Linked DNA regions of Prochlorococcus marinus str. MIT 9515. Each later gene encodes a partner of the first gene's protein in a complex. Links are inferred from orthologs where the notes say so. Each region holds a gene or a part of one and is shown on either strand. Other genes may lie near its edges.

The links. Proteins that work in one complex are often made in the same cells at the same time.
Region 2: the proteins of accD (region 1) and accB are in contact, whole or in part, in a solved structure (PDB 8UXZ), measured with the Escherichia coli proteins. The link is inferred for Prochlorococcus marinus str. MIT 9515 from one-to-one orthologs.

Annotation. Positions count from the first base shown.
Region 1 is NC_008817.1:718,153-722,143, reverse strand. What follows is about bases 489-3,254. They hold accD (acetyl-CoA carboxylase, carboxyltransferase subunit beta), read right to left. Parts: upstream 2,428-3,254; coding sequence 1,549-2,427; downstream 489-1,548. Other genes in these bases: P9515_RS03940 (phosphoribulokinase), read right to left, coding at 2,609-3,254; P9515_RS03950 (hypothetical protein), read right to left, coding at 1,155-1,544; P9515_RS03955 (Gfo/Idh/MocA family protein), read right to left, coding at 489-1,155. Outside these bases: more of P9515_RS03955, read right to left, coding at 52-488; more of P9515_RS03940, read right to left, coding at 3,255-3,508; leuB (3-isopropylmalate dehydrogenase), read right to left, coding at 3,599-3,991.
Region 2 is NC_008817.1:26,339-29,763, reverse strand. What follows is about bases 166-3,032. They hold accB (acetyl-CoA carboxylase biotin carboxyl carrier protein), read right to left. Parts: upstream 1,919-3,032; coding sequence 1,412-1,918; downstream 166-1,411. Other genes in these bases: P9515_RS00125 (peptidylprolyl isomerase), read left to right, coding at 2,522-3,032; efp (elongation factor P), read right to left, coding at 1,918-2,478; pdxA (4-hydroxythreonine-4-phosphate dehydrogenase PdxA), read left to right, coding at 395-1,435; P9515_RS00145 (NAD-dependent epimerase/dehydratase family protein), read left to right, coding at 166-302. In the rest of the region: more of P9515_RS00145, read left to right, coding at 1-165; more of P9515_RS00125, read left to right, coding at 3,033-3,425. UniProt on the Escherichia coli protein: This protein is a component of the acetyl coenzyme A carboxylase complex; first, biotin carboxylase catalyzes the carboxylation of the carrier protein and then the transcarboxylase transfers the carboxyl group to form malonyl-CoA.

The sequences.
Region 1 (3,991 bases):
ATCAATTCAATACCTATTCGAGTAATAATTGTTACTTACTAATGTTAAAAACTAAATTCTTACATTTAAACCGCTCTCTGCAGATTTTCTTATAGCTTCACAAACTCTTTGACTATTAAGTCCCTCAGACAGTCCTGGGATTACTGGAGTTTGATTCTTGATACTATGAGCCCATAAACTTTGAATTCTCTGGACAGGTGCAATTCTTCCATCAGTCCAGGTTTTTTCAAAATCATAGCGTGGATCAGCGGATAAATTGTATGTCTTATCTTCTCGATTTGAAATCTTTAAATTAAAACCATGAACATAATCTTTTTGATTCTCACTCTTAAGGAAAAGTGAGCCTTCACTTCCATATACTTCCAAACTAAATCCTCTTCCACACTTTGAAATCGAGGATAAAGAAACCTGACATGGAACTATGATGTCATCGAAAGTTTTTATTTCAAGGTTAGCTATGCAAATATCCTCACTTGTTACTTTCAAAAACTTAGAGGAATTAGGTAAGGATCTTTTCTTGATTGATGTTGATAATTTCCCGGATACTACAATCGATTCTCCAAAAAACCAGTTCAACATATCAAATGCATGAGTACCTAAAGCTCCAACAACCCCACCACCTTTTTCTTTTAATGAATACCAATTCCAAGCCCTATTGGGATCTGACCGGCTACCCATCAACCAATCAAGCTTAATTAAATATATTTTTCCTAAAATATTCTCATCTATCATTTTCTTGGTTTGTAGGAAAAGTGGTACTGCTCTATATTCAAAATCTACACAAACACTCAAATTATTAACTAATGATATTCTTTGAAGTTCTTTAATTTCCTCGGAGGTTAAGGCTACAGGTTTCTCTAATAAAAGATGTTTATTATTCTCAAGAGCTTCCTTTGCCAATTCAAATCTTGATTCGGGAGATGTAGCAATTATGATTCCGTCTATATCTTTGGATTTAACTAATTCTCCCCAATCATGATAAAAATTTAACCCAGTTTCCTTCTCTAAAGATGGTCCTTTTTCTTTCTTGTAGTGAAAAATTGCAGTTGGAATTAAATAATCTGATTCTTTTAATGCTTCCAAATGAATTTTTTTTCCAAATCCCAAACCAGCAATTGCGACTCTTAATTTGTCAGTAGCATTACTAAAATTCATTAATTTATGATCTCAGAACAGCTTTTTTCGATGACAACATCAATAAGTTCATCATTATTTGATGTTTGCCACTTTGAACTGAGCTGTGGGATTCCATTAATAGAAGTATCTTTAAATCTATTGTCATCACAGTTAATTCTCATAACGTAAAGAGATAATTGACCTTTATCGCTTGAATCTTTTGGATTTTTAAAAAACTTAGTTAAAACACTTATTTCATTATTATCAAATTTCTTAATGCTACCCATATCTAGCCATTCTTTTCCATCATTATTTTCTTTTAAAAGGATCCAATCTACATTCCCACTTCCGAACGCCAATTTAGAATTATTAAAAAAAAACATTAAAAAAATAAAAAATAGACCAATTAAATTAGAAACGATTTTCATCTTATTAATTTGCTCCCATAAGATCTTTTACTCCATGAATTTTTAAAATACTTGTCAGAGTACTTTTAAGTTCTTTCCTATTTACTATCACATCAACGAATCCATGTTCCAAAAGATATTCTGCTGTTTGAAAATTATCAGGTAATTTTTCTCTTAAAGTTTGTTCAATTACTCTTCTCCCAGCAAATCCAATAAGAGCTTTTGGTTCTGCCAATATTAGATCACCCAACATTGCAAAGCTTGCCGTAACACCTCCAGTTGTAGGATGCGTTAATAAAGGCATATAAAGTAGATTTTTAGCCCTATGTTTTTTTAGTGCTCCAGATATTTTTGCCATTTGCATAAGGCTTAACATTCCTTCCTGCATTCTTGCTCCACCAGAAGCACAAACAATAACTATTGGGTAGTTTTCTATTGTTGCTTTTTCGATAATTCTAGTAATTTTTTCTCCTACAACAGACCCCATCGACCCTCCCATAAATCTAAAATCCATTACAGCTAAAGCCAGAGGCATTGAATTAATGGAACATATACCTGTTATTACTCCATCTTTGAGACCAGTCCCCTCTTGACTTTCTTTTATCCTGTCTGAATAAGATCTCCTATCTTTAAACTTCAATGGGTCAGTAGGACTTAATGAATCATCAAACTCTTTAAATGAATCTTTGTCAGCGATTATATTAATTCTTTCATCGCTATTAATTCTATTGTGATGGCTACAATTACTGCATACATTAAAATTTGATATTAAATCTTTTCTATAAGCAACTTGCCCACATTCCGAACATTTAACCCATAGGCCATCACTTTCCTCAGTATCTTGAGAAACCTTCCCAACAAATTGATCCTTTCTCCTTGCAGCAAACCAGTCGATTAAAGACACAATATTCTCTTTTTTTCTATTAAAGTCTAAAAAAGGCCCTTTTATCAAGGAAGTTATATAAAAATTTGAAAATATTCAATATCTTTGTTTCACAAAATTAATGAAATCATTAATTAAACAATTAAAGTCTTATAACTTTTCTTAATTAACCCAAGACTTTTGGAATAGAAATAAAAAATATCTAAGCATGCTTCTTTTCTTCAATCATCTTATGAATTATTGGAGTAAGTATCAATTCCATTGCAAAACCCATTTTCCCTCCATTAACAACAATACTTGTTGGACTTGACATGAATGAATCATGAATCATTCCTAGAAGGTATTGAAAATCAATTCCCCATTTTTCTCTTGCTCCTTTTCTAAAGTGGATTATTACAAAACTTTCATCAGGTGTTGGAATATTTCTACATATAAAAGGATTCGAGGTATCAATAGTAGGTATTCTTTGGAAATTTATATCAGTTTTACTAAATTGTGGACAAATATGATTTATATAGTCTGGCATTCTTCTCAAAATAGTATCAACTATAGTTTCAGCTGAATAACCTCTCTCAGCATTGTCTCTATGAATTTTCTGTATCCACTCTAGGTTGGTTATGGGTACAACACCCACAAGCAAGTCAGCAAAGGAAGAAACATTGTAGCCTTCCCCCTCAACACCACCATGTAAACCCTCGTAGAAGAGAACATCTGTTCCGTTCGGAATATCTTCCCACGGAGTAAATTGTCCTGGTTCTAATGATGTACCTAGCCTTTCATTATGTTCCTGAGCTTCTTCAGTACTGTGAAGATAATATCTTTTTTTCCCTCCACCAGTTTCCCCATAAACTTTAAAAAGTTCCTCCAACTTGTCGAAAAGATTTGCTTCCGGACCAAAGTGAGAAAAATTTTCTCCTTTTGAAAGGGCTTCAGCCATAGCTTTTTTCATAGGCATTCTTTCAAACCTGTGATAACTATCACCTTCGACTACAGCTGGAATAATATCTTCTCTTGCAAAAATGTGCTCAAATGCTCTTTTTACTGTACTTGTTCCTGCTCCTGATGATCCTGTTACAGCAACTACTGGATGACGTTTAGACATTTAATTAAAACAATATTTAATGATTCTGACAGGTCATATGCCAACTTTTTGATCTAGTTAAAGATAATTTTTAATTTATTAATTTTTTATTCAAATTTCTTGAATGATTTTTTCTCCAATTTCACTACAAGATAGAACGTTGCAATCACCATTGTCTAAATCTGATGTTCTATATCCTTTTGATAAAACATTATCAATAGCTATTTCAATATCATCTGCAGCTTTTTCCTCATTCAAACCAATTTTTAGCATCATTGAGGTTGATAAAGCCATAGCAATGGGATTAGCTAAGTTTTTACCAGCTATGTCTGGAGCAGACCCATGAACGGGTTCAAATACTCCTGGCCCTGAATTGCTTAAAGATGCTGATGGAAGCATTCCAATAGAACCAGTTATCATTGCGGCTAAGTCACTTAAAATATCGCCGAACAAATTGCTAGTTAAAATAACGTCAAATTGGCTTGGGTCTTTTACAAGTTGCAT
Region 2 (3,425 bases), 690 kb from region 1 along the record:
CAATTATCTACTTAATTCAGAATAAAAATAAATTAGATTTTCATCAAATAATTAATATCGCTGATGACGAACCTTGCTCACAGATTGAAGTCATAAGATATGGCTATCAATTACTTGGATTAAGGATGCCTAAAAAAATATTATTTGAAGAGGCTAAAAAAGATTTATCTCCAATAGCTCAATCATTTTGGTTAGAAAACAGAAGAGTATCTAATAAATTATTATGTGAAGAATTAGGATACAAACTTATTTACAAAAACTATCAAGTAGGTTTAGATAATTGTCTTATTAACATTAAATAAATAATAATTTGATTTTATGACATTAATTAATAATCAAATCAAACGTTTTAGGAGAACATGAATCCTTTAATTTTCCACATCAAAATTTTATTATGAGTAATAAACGTAATACTATTGATGATCGCTTGAAAGTTATTATCAGTGTTGGAGATGATTCAGGTATTGGACCTGAAATCATATTAAAGGCTCTTAGTTCAAAGGAAATTCCCAATAATATTGATACATTAATTGTGGGATCAAAAATAAACTTAAAAAATACGTATAAAAAACTTAAATCTTTAGGAGTACAAAATATTGTCGATCCAAGCAATTATCAAATACATGATATAGAAATTCCTTTTGAAATTAATAAACCAAAACAAAGCAATGGAAATTCAAGTTTTTTTTATTTAAAAAAAGCCATTGAAATTGTCCAAAAATATCGAAATGCAGCTTTAGTTACTGGACCTATTTGTAAAAAGTCATGGGCTTTGGCAGGTCATAATTATTCTGGTCAAACTGAGTTATTGGCTGAATCTTGTCAGGTAAATAATTTTGGTATGTTGTTTACCGCTAAATCTCCAATAACTAATTGGAGGTTTAACACTTTATTAGCGACAACCCATATCCCCCTTTGTGAAGTCCCAAAACAATTGTCAACTAAATTAATTCATTCAAAATTAAATTTGCTTGCGACATTTTGTAAGAATTATGTTGAAAAACCGATTCTAAAAATTGCTGGGTTAAATCCACATGCCGGTGAAGAAGGAATATTAGGAAGCGAAGAGCATGATTGGATCAATGATGCCGTGAATAGCTGGAGCGAACAAAACAAGGATGTTCACTTATTAGGTCCAATTTCTCCAGATACTTGCTGGAATTCATCAGCAAAAGCTTGGAGAGAGGATAAAGCTCCAACACATAATGGAATTCTTGCTATGTATCATGATCAAGGATTAATTCCAATTAAAGTTATAGCTCTTAATTACTCAGTTAACACAACCCTAGGTTTACCTTTTATTAGAACATCTCCCGATCATGGAACTGGCTTTGATATTGCTGGCAAAGGAATAGCACAATCTCAAAGTATGGTTGAAGCAATAAAAACAGCTATTGATTTAACAAAAGGTTCAAGACTGTTTAACGCGCATTAATACCTGTCCAAATTCTACTGGTGTTCCATTCTCAACAAGTATTTCTACGATTTCAGCATTAAACTCTGATTCAATTTCGTTCATTAACTTCATAGCCTCAAGTATACAAATCGTTTGTCCAACATTTATTTTACTACCCAATTCCACGAAAGGATCCTCTCCAGGAGCTGCTGCCCTGTAAAACGTTCCAACCATAGGGGAAACAATATCAGTAAGATCTGAGCGTCCTGGAGGAGCCGTCGGAGTGGCTGTAGCGTTATCTGATAAGGAGATGCTGTCTATTGGAGCTATTGGAGGAGCAATTATTTGCTTCTCCGAAGAATTGTTTGTTGTTGAATTAGTATTTAAATAATTCTTGTCAAACAGATTTCTTTTTATTTCGAGTTTGAAATCTTCTCCTTCTAGAGAAAATTCTTGAATATCACTGGTAGAAATTTTTTCTATCAAGCGATCTAAATCATCATGATCTAATTTCATAGCCATTAGTTTTCACGTCCAAGATAGCTATCGTTACGGGTATCAACTTTAATCATTTCTCCTACGGAAATAAACAAAGGAACCATAACTTGAGCACCTGTCTCTAGGATAGCTGGTTTAGTGCCCCCACTTGCAGTATCTCCTTTCACTCCTGGATCTGTTTCTGTAACTTTTAAAGTTATTGAAATTGGAAGTTCAACTTCTAAAACTTTATCTTTATAAAAAATCACATTAACCTCCATACCTTCTTTTAAGTATTTTGAACCTCTACCAATTTGATCAGAAGAGAGTCTTGTTTCTTCAAAACTTGTCATATCCATAAAAACATAATCACCTGACTCCACATAAGTATGTTGCAGGTTAGACTTTTCAAGGACAGCTTGTTGTACTGATTCTCCAGCTCGAAAAGTTTTTTCGACTACATTACCGTTTCGAACTGATTTTAATTTTGTTCGCACAAACGCAGAACCTTTACCAGGCTTAACATGTAGGAATTCTACTACGCGCCAAACTTGTCCATCTATCTCAATGGTGGTACCTGTGCGAAAATCGTTACTGGAAATCATTCCTGTATTACATACCCAAGGATCATAAACCTGTAAGAGTGCTATGCAAAACTTCTTATCAAATCAGAACAAACGTTATTTACTTTTATTTTTAATTTTAATTCAAGTTTGCTTCTTAAAACCAACGCAAGTATTAGCTGATTTACCTACTGGAAACGCAGTAAAAGATCCCAATGCAATACTAAGAAATGCCCTTCCTATAAAGCAAGTTGAGCTACAAGAAATTCAACATAAGTTAGAAGATACAAGCGACCTTGTAAGAGGAGGAAGATGGCCAGCCCTCTCAAAAACTGTTACAAAATGTCAATCTTTACTAAAAAAATATAAGAATCGAATTATTGAGGAATTGCCAATTGAAAAACAAAAAAGTGTAGAAAAGACTTTTTTAGATCTTAAAAATGATTTTGATAATCTTCAAGATCAAGCCAAATCCAAAGATAAATATTCATTTATCACAACCAGAAAAGAAGCATTAGAAAAAATAGGGGGAATTGAGGAATATTTTTTACCAAATGAGTTTCCATACTCTATTCCAAGTGAATTTGACGATCTTCCGAGATTACTTGGTAGAGCAAAAGTCAAAATAAAAACTTCTAAGGGTGATATGCAAGCAATAATAGATGGATTTAATGCACCTCTTACTGCTGGTGCATTTATAGATTTATCTTCAAAAAACTTTTACAGTAATCTACCAATTAATAGGGCAGAAGAATTTTTTGTTCTTCAAACTGGTGATCCAGTTGGTAATGAGATTGGATACGTAGATCCTGAAACCAATTTGGAGAGACATGTCCCACTAGAGATAAGAATACCCGACGAAAGCGAAACTTTTTATAATGAAACATTCGAAGAGTTGGGCCTTTATACAGAAACGCCAACTTTGCCATTTGCAACACTGGGAACCTTAGGGTGGTCCCACTCTAGTACATCTGTTAATGATGGATCAT